DNA from 2 places in the Microlunatus sp. YIM B11417 genome. Region 1 is predicted to be linked to the other one. Evidence: riboswitches for the same ligand, from Rfam matches in the RefSeq annotation. Region 1 holds a riboswitch; the other holds the start of a gene.

Region 1 (5,531 bases):
CGTCGGCTGGACCGGGGCGATCGAGCTGCTCGGCTTCGACGGCTACCCGACCACGATCTACACCCGGGCCGCGCAGCCGTACGTCGAGGAGGTCCAGGCCGTACTCGGCAACACCGCCAACCCGGCGGCGCCGAACGAGGTCGACGTCTCCCGGCCCTCGGACGCGCTGGCCGCCCAGCAGGCCGCCGACACGACCCTGAACAGCCTGCTCCTCGGCCTCGGCGCGGTGGCGCTGCTGGTCGGCGGGATCGGGGTCGCCAACACGATGGTGATCTCGGTGCTGGAACGCCGCGGCGAGATCGGTTTGCGGCGGGCCCTCGGGGCGACCCGGGGCAGCATCCGGTCCCAGTTCCTCGTCGAGGCGCTGCTGCTGTCCGCGATCGGCGGCGCCGCCGGGCTGCTGCTCGGTATCGGGGTGACCGCCACGTACGCCAACCTGCAGGGCTGGCCGACCGTGGTGCCGCCGTGGGCGATGGGACTCGGCCTCGGCGCGACCCTGGTGATCGGCTGCCTGGCCGGGCTCTACCCCGCCGTCCGGGCCTCCCGGCTGTCGCCGACCGAGGCGCTCACCGCCCCGTGATCAGGTCCCGGCGGTCAGCCGCCGGCGACCGCGGGGATGATCGAGATCTTGGCGTCGTCGGAGACCTTGGCGTCCAGGCCGCCGACGAACCGGACGTCCTCGTCACCGACGTAGACGTTGACGAAGCGGCGCAACTCGCCGGCCTCGTCGACGACGCGTTCCTTGATCCCGGGGTGGGCCGACTCCAGCGAGTCGAGCACCTCGGCCAGGGTCGCGCCGTCGGCGGTGACCTCCTTGGCGCCGCCGGTGTAGGTCCGGAGGATGGTCGGGATGCGTACCGATGCCGTCATGGACGCTCATCCTTCCAGAAATCTTCGAACGCCTCATAACGCGGCGGGATGGTGGTCTTCGGGCCGACCTTGTCGGCGACCGCGTCCAGCGTCTTCAGCCCGTCGCCGGAGTTGATCACGACGGTCTCGGCCTCCGGGTCCAGGACGCCGTCGGCGATCAGCTTCGCGGTCACGCCGACGGTCACGCCGCCCGCGGTCTCGGCGAAGATCCCCTCGGTCCGGGCCAGCCGCTGGATGTTGGCGACCACGGTCTCGTCGTCGACGTCGGCGATCACGCCGCCGGTGCGGCGCACGGTGTCCAGCACGTACGGGCCGTCGGCCGGGTTGCCGATCGCGAGCGACTTGGCGATCGTGTCCGGCTTCACCGGGCGGACCACGTCGTGGCCGGCCCGGTAGGCCTGCGCGATCGGCGAGCAGCCGGTGGCCTGGGCCCCGAAGATCTTGTACGGCTTCTCGTCGACCAGCCCGAGCTTGATCAACTCCTGCAGGCCCTTGTCGATCTTGGTCAGCTGGGAACCGGAGGCGACCGGGATGACGATCTGGTCCGGGATCCGCCAGCCCAGCTGCTCGACGATCTCGTACGCCAGCGTCTTGGAACCCTCGGCGTAGTAGGGCCGCACGTTGACGTTGACGAACGCCCAGCCCTCCTCTTCGCCGGCGATCTCGCTGGCCAGCTTGTTCACGTCGTCGTAGGTGCCCTCGATCGCGATCAAGGTCGTGTCGTAGACGGCCGAGGCCAGGATCTTCTGCCGCTCCAGGTTCTCCGGGACCAGCACGACGGACCGGATGCCGGCCCGGGCGGCGGCCGCGGCGACCGCGTTCGCCAGGTTGCCGGTGGACGGGCAGGCCAGCACCTTCAGGCCCAGTTCGCGCGCCGCGGACAGGGCGACCGCGACCACCCGGTCCTTGAACGAGTGGGTCGGGTTGCCGGAGTCGTCCTTCACCCAGAGCTGCCGCAGACCAAGATCATCGGCGAGGTTGCGCGCGTCGACCAGCCGGGTGAAGCCGGGGTCGGTGGACCGGAAGGTGGCGATGTCGGCCGGGACCGGCAGCAGCGGCGCGTACCGCCAGATGCTCTTCGGGCCGGCCTCGAGGTCGGCCCGGGTCACGGCCGGGAACTCGTACCCGACCTCGAGCGGGCCGAAGCACTCCACGCAGGCATAGAACGGGCCCAGCGGGCCGGTGGCGCCACAGGCCCGGCAGATCAGATGGGTGGCGTTGCCGAAAGCTCCGGGTCGACAGCCGGCGGGTGCTTCGGTGGCGGTAGCCGTGGTCACGCGATCACGTCCTTCGTCATCTTTCTCGGTCGACTGTCGCCGAGTCGGAAGTGGCACCGTGTCCGTCGGTCGGCCGGTTGCCGGGGAGTCTCAGGGCCGAATCCCTCATCCCCTCTTGATGAGTGCCCCGTATGAAGGAGCGATTGTCAGCGTAAGGTCCGAGACGGAGGAATCCCGAATCCTTTCTCGGATCGCAAGACCAGTGCCCACATGGTGGACCAGGCGGCGGAGCGGAGGGCCGATGGAGCTGCGATATCAGCTGCGCCGGATCGGCAACGCGATCAATCTGTCCACGCCGTTCGGGCTTTTGGCGGCCCGCATCGGCGGTGCCCGGGTGACCTCGGGCCCGCGCGGGCTGCTGCTGGCGGAGGGGTACCGGCTCGGCTTCCCGTACGCGGCGGCCTTCACGGTCGGCAACGTCGTCATCGCGCGGGAGAGCTGGGACGAGCAGTTGCGCCGCAACCCGCGGCTGCTCGAGCACGAGGAGGGCCACACCTGGCAGTGGCTCTACTGCCTCGGCCTGCCGTTCCTGCTCGCGTACTCGGCCTGTCTGGGCTGGTCGATGCTCTGCACCGGCGACCGCGCCCTCGGCAACTTCTTCGAGCGGCAGGCCGGCCTGGAGAGCGGCGGGTACGTCAGTCCGCCAGCAACCACCTGACCAGCTCGAGCGAGCCCGCCCAGGGCTGTCCGTCCTCGTCCATCACCCAGGCCATGGTCTGCGCGATGGTCCAGCCCTTGGCGCGGTCGCGGTCCAGGCCGAGGTCGCCGCAGAGCCGGTCCAGCCGTCCCACCGCCTCGGCCCGGGAGAAGCCGAGTTCGCCGGAGCGGACGATCGGCGCGACCGCGAACTCGCGCTCGCCGAGCAGCGGTTTCGGGTCGATCAGCAGCCACGGCTCCCGTTCCGCAGCCAGCACGTTGTCGCCGTGCAGGTCCTGGTTCACCAGCACCTGCTCCCCCTGGCTGCCGGGCAGCCAGGCGAGCAACTCCAGGGCGGCGTCGAGCAGGCGGCGGTCGTAGGCGCGGCCGGACTCCTGCCACTCCCGCGGCAGGTCGTCGAGCCAGAGCCGGGACTCCTCGGCCAGGGTGTCGAACGGTCCGTCGGCCGTGATCCAGAGCCGCGGCAGCAGCTCGATCAGGACGTCGAGCGCCACCGTCGGACCGGCGGCGGCCAGCGTTGTTCCGGGCTCGCAGCGCTCCAGCAGCATGGCCCAACCGGTGTCGTCGCGGTCCAGCAGGCGAATCGCGCCGTTGCCGTTCCAGGCGGCCAGTGCATCGGGCTCGTACCGGGCCTCGCGGTGGGGTTTCGAGATCTTCAGGACCGCGGGCGTGCCGTCGGCCCTGGTCACGGAGCGGACCTCGCCCGCCGAACCGCCGGGCAGGCGTGGGCCGAGGGTCAGTTGCCAGAGGTCGGCCAGTTCGGCCGCGTACGCACTCAACGGGCCCGCCCTCCGGCAAGCTCAGCGAGGAGTCAAGCGTCGATGTTGAGGTCGATGCCGAGCCGGCGGGCCGAGCGCTCGCGCTGGCGGTTGGCCCGCAGCCGGCGCAGCCGCTTCACCAGCAGCGGATCGTGGGCCAGGGCCTCCGGACGGTCGATCAGAGCGTTCAGCACCTGGTAGTAGCGGGTCGCGGACAGGCCGAAGCGTTCCCGGATCGCCTGCTCCTTGGCGCCGGCAAATTTCCACCACTGGCGCTCGAAGGCCAGGATGTCGGAATCGCGTTCGCTCAACGTCTCCGTGGGGTCGACGGGGTGTTGCTGGGGATTCGTCGCGGCGACCATGTTCCTCATAGTAGGGCGGAATCACAGCCATGTCATTCACCGCGCCGTGGCCCCCGCGAGCCCCGGAATCCCGGCGAAACCGGGCCGGGACGTCCGCGACGGCCGTGGCCGAGCGTAGCAAGCGGTTCCCAAGTCCGCCTCACCCGAGCACCACAGACGGTCCGGATGCGGTTTGATGGTGGGCATGACGGATCGCATCGGGTGGGGGATTCTCGGGGCCGGCCACATCGCCGGCGTGTTCGCGTCCGACCTGGCGCTGCTCCCGGACGAGGCCGAACTGGTCGCCGTCGGGTCACGCTCCAAGGAGAAGGCCGACGCCTTCGCCCGCCAGCACGGCTTCGCCCGCTCGTACGGTTCCTATGCCGAACTGGCCGCCGACCCGGACGTCGACGTGGTCTACATCGCGTCCGTCCACAGCGACCACTTCGAGTCGACCCGGATCTGCCTGGAAGCCGGCAAGTCCGTCCTGATCGAGAAGCCGATCACCGTTTCCGAGCCGCGCGCCAAGGTGCTGATCGCCTGGGCCCGCGAGCGTGGGCTGTTCCTGATGGAAGCCCTGTGGACCCGGACCAACCCGCTGATCCGGCAGGCCGTCGACCTGGTCGCCGCCGGTGAGATCGGCCAGATCAAGCACATCTCGGCCTCGTTCGGGTTCGCCTTCGACGGTCCGGACTCGCACCGGCTGCTGGACCCGGAGCAGGCCGGCGGCGGCGTGCTCGACCTCGGCGTCTACCCGGTCCACCTGACCGAACTGTTCCTCGGCGAGCCGGACCGGGTGATCGGGTACGGCAACCTCACCAAGTCCGACGTCGACACCCACGCCTCCGCCCTGCTCGGCTACTACCCGCGCGACGGCCGTCCGGCCGCGACGGCATCGGTGACCTGCAGCCTGGAGGCCAACCTGCCGACCCGGCTGGAGATCTTCGGGACCAACGGCCAGTTGATCATCGACGAGTTCATCCGGCCGCCGGAACTGGCCCTGCGCCGCGGCACCGACCGGGACGCCAAGCCGGAGATCCTGATCGGCCAGTGGCCGGGCGGCGGCTACACGTTCCAGGCGCAGGAGGTCATGCGTTGTCTGCGGGCCGGCGAGCAGTTCTCGCCGATGGTGCCCTGGGAGTCGACGCTGGCCAGCATGCGCACCCTTGACCGTTGGATCGCGGGCGTCGAGGTCGCCCAGCCCTGATGACGACTGAACTCGCCATGATCAAGAGACTGACCGGAACCATCCAGCCGTACCCGTGGGGATCCAGCACCGCGATCCCGGAATTCCTGGGTACGACGCCGTCCGGGGAACCGCAGGCCGAGCTCTGGCTGGGCGCGCACCCGCAGGGCCCGAGCTGGGTCGGCGACCCCGACTCCGGCGACCGGGAGGTTCTGGCCGACCATCTCGCCGCCGCGCCGGCGGACCGGATCGGGGCGGCCTCGGTCGAGCGGTTCGGCCCGCGACTGCCGTACCTGATGAAGGTGCTGGCGGCCGCCCGCCCGCTGTCCCTGCAGGCACATCCGTCGCGGGAGCAGGCCGAGATCGGCTTCGCCCGCGAGGAGGCGGCCGGGATCGACCGGGACGCCCCGAACCGGACCTACCGGGACGACTGGCCGAAGCC
Region 2 (5,531 bases), on a different contig from region 1:
CGGACTGGGGACGGGTCGCGCCGACCGGGGTGGTGTTGCTGGTCATGAAAGGTTCCTCGCTGCTGGGTGAACTCCTGTTCGGCTGGACGCACGAACTCCGCAGCGAGGGTGCCAGCCCTTAGCGGGCCTCGCTGCGGCAGCGAAGGAGGAGCGACCAGAGGGTCATGGCGCCCACTGTAGCCACACCGACCCGGATTTGGCCACCCGGCCTCAGCGGCGCCGCCGGCGGGCCAGCAGCCGGTTCAGCAGGACCCCGACGACGACCAGGCCGACCAGCACGGCGATGACGACCAGGCCGCTGGACGGATTGCTGATCGTGAAGGCCGTGATCCAGAAGATCACGGTGGCGCCGATCAGGCAGCCCGCGACGGCCGACAGCGCCTTGTTGCCGGGCGGCGACTGGGGGGTCAGCTCCAGCCGCCGGCTCGGGTGCACGGCACCGGACTCGTACACGTCGGCGAGGTCGGCCAGTTGGTTCAGAGTGCGGGTGGAATCCCAACCAGGCAAGGGACCCGGCACGGCGATCTCGAAGCCGTCACCGGCGAAGGTGATCATCGACCGCCCCTCCGGGTGGGCCAGCAGCCAGTCGATCACCGCCGGCGGCACGGCGCCGGCGACGCTCGCCGGATCGGCGGCCAGCACTTGGAACTGTTCGTCGAAGCGGCTGTGCCCGGTCGCGACCTCGGTCAACCCGCCGAAGAACATCGTCGGCAGGCCGAGGGCTCGGGAGACGATCTTCAACGGCACCGTCTGCGGTCCGAGCACCTGGATCGAGTGATGCACGACCCGGCTCGTCGAGCCGTTGGACACCGTCTGCGTCGAATACTCCAGCAGGACCACCCGGCGGCCGCGGTACTCGGCGGCGAAGGCGTAGTCGAACGGCTTGCCGGTCCCGGTGTACGAAGCGCCGGTCAGTGGGTCGGCCACCCGCCCGAACGGCAGCCCAAGTTCCGCGGTGAACCAGCGTGCGCCGAGCCGGCGGCCGAGGTCGTCACACTCGGCGCGCAACCGGCGCTTGCGGCGCAGGCTGGCGACGGCGATCCCGACGAACCCGATCACGAACCCGCAGACGATGATCAATGCGGAGATGCCCTGATCCATGGCGGTCACCCTAGCGACCGGGCAGTCTCATAAATCGGACACCCTTCTCAAAATGTGGCCAATCGGCTTGCGTCGCCGCGGTGCCGTCGGCTGCAATGGTCGGCAGCAGTACGTGTGACGAGTACCAGCGTTCAGCCCCGGCTTGCTGGTCGGCAACCCTCCTCCGCGGCGGGGTGCCCCGGGTGAACACACGGCCACCCTTGGCAAGCGCGGGCCGTACCGGAAGATCGTCCGAGGCCCCACGACCGTGAGGAGTCCGGCGATGTCCGTCGTCATCGAATCCCGTACCGCCACCGACCTGCGGTGTCTGCCGTCGATCGCTCCGCTGCGTACGGTGAGCGGCGCCGACCTCGTGGTCCCGCTGGTGAACGGCGATGCCACGCCGTACGTGAACCTCGACTACGCCGCCAGCGCGCCGGCCCTGACCGAGGTGCTGGACGAGCTCGGCCGGGCCCTGCCCTACTACGCGTCGGTGCACCGCGGCGCCGGCTACGCGTCGGCCGCCAGCACCACCGCGTACGAGCAGGCCCGCCGGACCGTCGCCGCGGCGACCGGGGCCCGCGCCGACGACCACGTGATCTTCACCCGCAACACCACCGACGCCCTGAACCTGCTGGCCCGGGCGGTCGCGGCCGACCTCGACGTGGTCTGCCTCGACATCGAGCACCACGCGAACCTGCTGCCCTGGCAGCAGCGCGGCGCGACCGTGCTCACCGCCCGCCCGACCATCGCCGCGACCCTCGACCTGCTGGCCGCCGAGCTCGCCCGGCCCGAGGTCGGCCTGCTCGCGATCACCGGCGCCTCCAACGTGACCGGCGAGACGCTGCCACTGGACCGGATCGCCGAGCTGTGCCGGCGGACCGGGACCCGGCTCGCCGTCGACGGGGCCCAGCTGGTGCCGCACCGGGACGTGGACCTGGCCAGCACCGGGATCGACTACCTGGCCTTCTCCGGCCACAAGACCTATGCCCCGTTCGGCGCCGGGGTCCTGGTCGGCCGGTCCGACTGGCTGGACACGGCGCCGCCCTACCTGGCCGGCGGCGGTGCGGTCCGCCGGGTCCGTACCGACGACACGGAGTGGACCACCGGCCCGGCCCGACACGAGGGCGGCACCCCGAACGTACTCGGCGCGGTCACCCTGGCCGCGGCCTGCCGCACCCTCACCGGCCTCGGCCGGCTGCGCCGGGACCGGCACGAGCGGGCGCTGACCGACCGGCTGCGGGCCGGGCTCACCCAGGTGCCGGGCGCGCGGCTGCTGCGGATCTTCGACGACAGCACCGACACCGTCGGCATCGTCGCGTTCACGATCGAGGGTTTCGACGCGGGGTTGGTGGCGGCCTACCTGTCGGCCGAGCACGGCGTCGGGGTCCGGGACGGCAAGTTCTGCGCCCATCCGCTGCTGAACCGGCTGGGCTGCGCCGACGGGGCGATCCGAGTCAGCGTCGGGCTGGGCTCCTCGTCAGCCGATGTCGATGCCCTGCTGACCGGCCTGCACCGGCTGATCACGGACGGCCCGAGCTGGAGCTACGGCGAGGTGGACGGACGGATTCAGCCGGTGCCCGACCCACGCCCGGCGCCGGACTGGTTGCCCGAGCTGGAGACCGGAGGCACCGGCTGCCGCGGCTGACGTCACAACTCTCCCTGAGCTTGTCGAAGGGCACGGCATGACCTGGCTTGGCCCTTCGACAGGCTCAGGGCACTGGACTGCGGCCCTTCGACAGGCTCAGGGCACCGAGGTGTCAGGGGTTGACGTGCAGCGTGCGCGGCTTGCGGGCCGCCTCGCCGAGCTGCTGGATGCCGAGCACCAGGCCACCGACGATGTCGCCGCCGGCGAACGAGGACTGCATGCTCGCCGCGGCCAGCCGGCATTCAAGATCATCCAGCGTACGCCGCGCCTCGGCACCGGTGACGATCTCGAGCGCCCGGAAGCCGGGGTCGCAGAGCACCAGGACCGAATGGCGCGGGTCGTCGAGCCCGGCGTGCAGCCGCTCGGCGTACCGCCGGGAATCCTCCTCGGCGACGCCGATGAAGACGGAGAAGGTCAGCCCGGACACCGACTCGGCGTTGGCGACCGCCTGCTCGATCCGGTGCAGCTGCTGCGGGGTCAGATCGTTACCAGCGGGCACTTGCGCCTCCGACCTCGGCCGCCGGGGCGGCGGGCAGTTCACCGGCGGTGGCGCCCTGTTCCAGTTGAGCCGGTTCGGCACCGCGACCGAGCCAGATCGGCTCGGTGACCGCGAGCGACTGCCGCTGGTTGGCCCGGATCAGCGAGGGCGCCTTGCCCAGCGCGAAGATCGCCAGGAACACCAGCCCCGGGATGCCCACCAGCACGCCCAGCGTCTGCAGGACGGTCGGGTTCGCGACCTCGGGCCAGCCCGATAGCGTTTCGAGGGGCACTACCATGCTCAGCAGTTCACTCACGCCCCATACGGTAGTCGATCACGCCCCAGAAGGAGGCACCGTGTCCGACCGCGCAGCCGACGCGTCCGCGGCGGATTCCCGAGTGGTGATGGACGCCGAGCAGATCTCCCGGGCGTGTGCCCGGATGGCGCATCAGCTGCTGGAGGCGAACCGCGGCGCGGACGGTCTGGTGCTGCTCGGCATCCCGACCCGCGGCGTGCCGCTGGCCGAGCGGCTGGCCGAGGCGATCGCCGGCGTCGAGGGAGTCCAGGTCCCGGTCGGGGCGCTCGACATCACGCTCTACCGGGACGACCTGCGCCGCAACCCGACCCGGGCGCCGGCCCAGACCCGGCTGCCGGTGGACCTGGACGACACGACGGTGGTGCTGGTCGACGACGTCCTCTATTCCGGGCGTACGGTGCGCGCGGCGCTGGACGCGCTCGGTGATCTTGGTCGGCCCCGTGCGGTACGGCTCGCGGTGCTGGTCGACCGGGGGCACCGGCAGCTGCCGATCCGGGCCGATCATGTCGGCAAGAACCTGCCCACCGCGGCCAGTGAACGGGTCCAGGTGCGGCTCGCCGAACTCGACGGCGTGAACGAGGTCACGATCACCCGGGACTCGGGTGCGGAGGGGGAATCCGCCTGATGCGACATCTGTTGTCCGCAGCCGATCTCGATCATGACGAGATCGTCGAGATCCTCGATCTCGCCGAGGAGATGGCCCAGGTGCTGCACCGGCCGATCAAGAAGCTGCCGGCCCTGCGCGGCCGCACCGTGGTCAACCTGTTCTTCGAGGACTCGACCCGGACCCGGTCGTCGTTCGAGATCGCCGGCAAGTGGCTGTCCGCGGATGTGATCAACATCAGCGCCAAGGGATCCTCGGTGTCCAAGGGCGAATCGCTGCGCGACACGGTGCTCACCGTGGCGGCGATGGGCGTCGATGCTCTGGTGATCAGGCACCAGGCCTCCGGCGCGCCGCTGCAGGCCTCGCAGTGGATCGACGCGCACGTGATCAACGCCGGCGACGGGATGCACGAGCATCCGACCCAGGCCCTGCTGGACGCGTTCACCATCCGCCGCCACCTCCGGGAGCAGGATCCGGACACCGTGGACTTCACCGGCCGGACCGTCGCGATCGTCGGTGACATCACGCACTCCCGGGTCGCGCGCAGCAACGTGGCGCTGCTGCGCACGCTCGGGGCGAACGTGATCATCGTGGCCCCGCCGACCCTGCTGCCGTCCGGGATCGACAGCTGGCCGGTGGAGGTCTCGACCGACCTCGACGCGGTGCTGGACCGGGCCGACGTGATCATGATGCTGCGGGTGCAACGGGAACGGATGTCCGGTGGCTACTTCCCCACCCCACGGGAGTACACGGTGTCGTACGGGCTCACCCGGGACCGGCTGGCCAAGCTCCGGCCGGGAGCAGCGATCTGCCACCCCGGCCCGATGAACCGCGGCCTGGAGATCTCCGCCGACGCGGCCGACGCCGCGAACTCGTTGATCTTGGACCAGGTCGCCGCCGGTGTCGCGGTCCGGATGAGCGTGCTCTACGAACTGCTCGGCGGCGCCGACGAGACCGTACCGACGAAGGAGCACGCCTGATGAGCTCGATCATGATCACCGGAGCCGACCTGGCCGGTTCCGGTCCGGGCGATTTGTTGATCATGGACGGGCAGTTCGCCGACCCGGACCGGGCGCCCGCCGACGTGCAGCGGTTCGACGCCGCCGGCCTGGTCGCGCTGCCCGGGCTGGTCGACCTGCACACCCATCTGCGCGAGCCGGGCCGGGAGGACGCCGAGACCGTCGAATCGGGTACGGCGGCCGCGGCCCGGGGCGGCTTCACCGCTGTCCTGGCGATGGCCAACACCGACCCGGTCACCGACACCGCCGAGGCCGCCGCGCACGTGGCCGCTCTCGGCCGGCGGGCCGGCCACACCCAGGTGGTCCCGGTCGGCGCCGTCACCAAGGGCCTGGCCGGCGCCGAACTCGCCGAGCTCGGCCTGATGGCCCGGTCGGCGGCCGGGGTC

What was found. A riboswitch is a leader RNA that binds a small molecule or an ion and turns the genes downstream of it on or off. The one in region 1 is predicted to bind S-adenosylmethionine.
Region 2: linked by a shared signal. The riboswitch ahead of AC6CCG_RS29095 (aminotransferase class V-fold PLP-dependent enzyme) and the one ahead of thrC (threonine synthase) in region 1 are both predicted to bind S-adenosylmethionine.

Annotation. Positions count from the first base shown of each region.
Region 1 is NZ_JCAMPJ010000001.1:473,397-478,927, reverse strand. Features, by position in the region: gene AC6CCG_RS02325 (ABC transporter permease) at 1-580, shown strand, start outside; gene AC6CCG_RS02320 (ubiquitin-like small modifier protein 1) at 595-870, opposite strand; gene thrC (threonine synthase) at 867-2,147, opposite strand; SAM riboswitch class I at 2,161-2,272, opposite strand; gene AC6CCG_RS02310 (hypothetical protein) at 2,389-2,805, shown strand; gene AC6CCG_RS02305 (aminoglycoside phosphotransferase family protein) at 2,783-3,583, opposite strand; gene AC6CCG_RS02300 (DUF3263 domain-containing protein) at 3,616-3,924, opposite strand; gene AC6CCG_RS02295 (Gfo/Idh/MocA family protein) at 4,109-5,110, shown strand; gene manA (mannose-6-phosphate isomerase, class I) at 5,110-5,531, shown strand, end outside.
Region 2 is NZ_JCAMPJ010000009.1:91,197-96,727, forward strand. Features, by position in the region: gene leuA (2-isopropylmalate synthase) at 1-46, opposite strand, end outside; gene AC6CCG_RS29090 (hypothetical protein) at 211-1,101, opposite strand; SAM riboswitch class IV at 1,215-1,317, shown strand; gene AC6CCG_RS29095 (aminotransferase class V-fold PLP-dependent enzyme) at 1,364-2,728, shown strand; gene AC6CCG_RS29100 (DUF5130 family protein) at 2,841-3,227, opposite strand; gene AC6CCG_RS29105 (hypothetical protein) at 3,214-3,522, opposite strand; gene pyrR (bifunctional pyr operon transcriptional regulator/uracil phosphoribosyltransferase PyrR) at 3,611-4,147, shown strand; gene AC6CCG_RS29115 (aspartate carbamoyltransferase catalytic subunit) at 4,147-5,106, shown strand; gene AC6CCG_RS29120 (dihydroorotase) at 5,106-5,531, shown strand, end outside.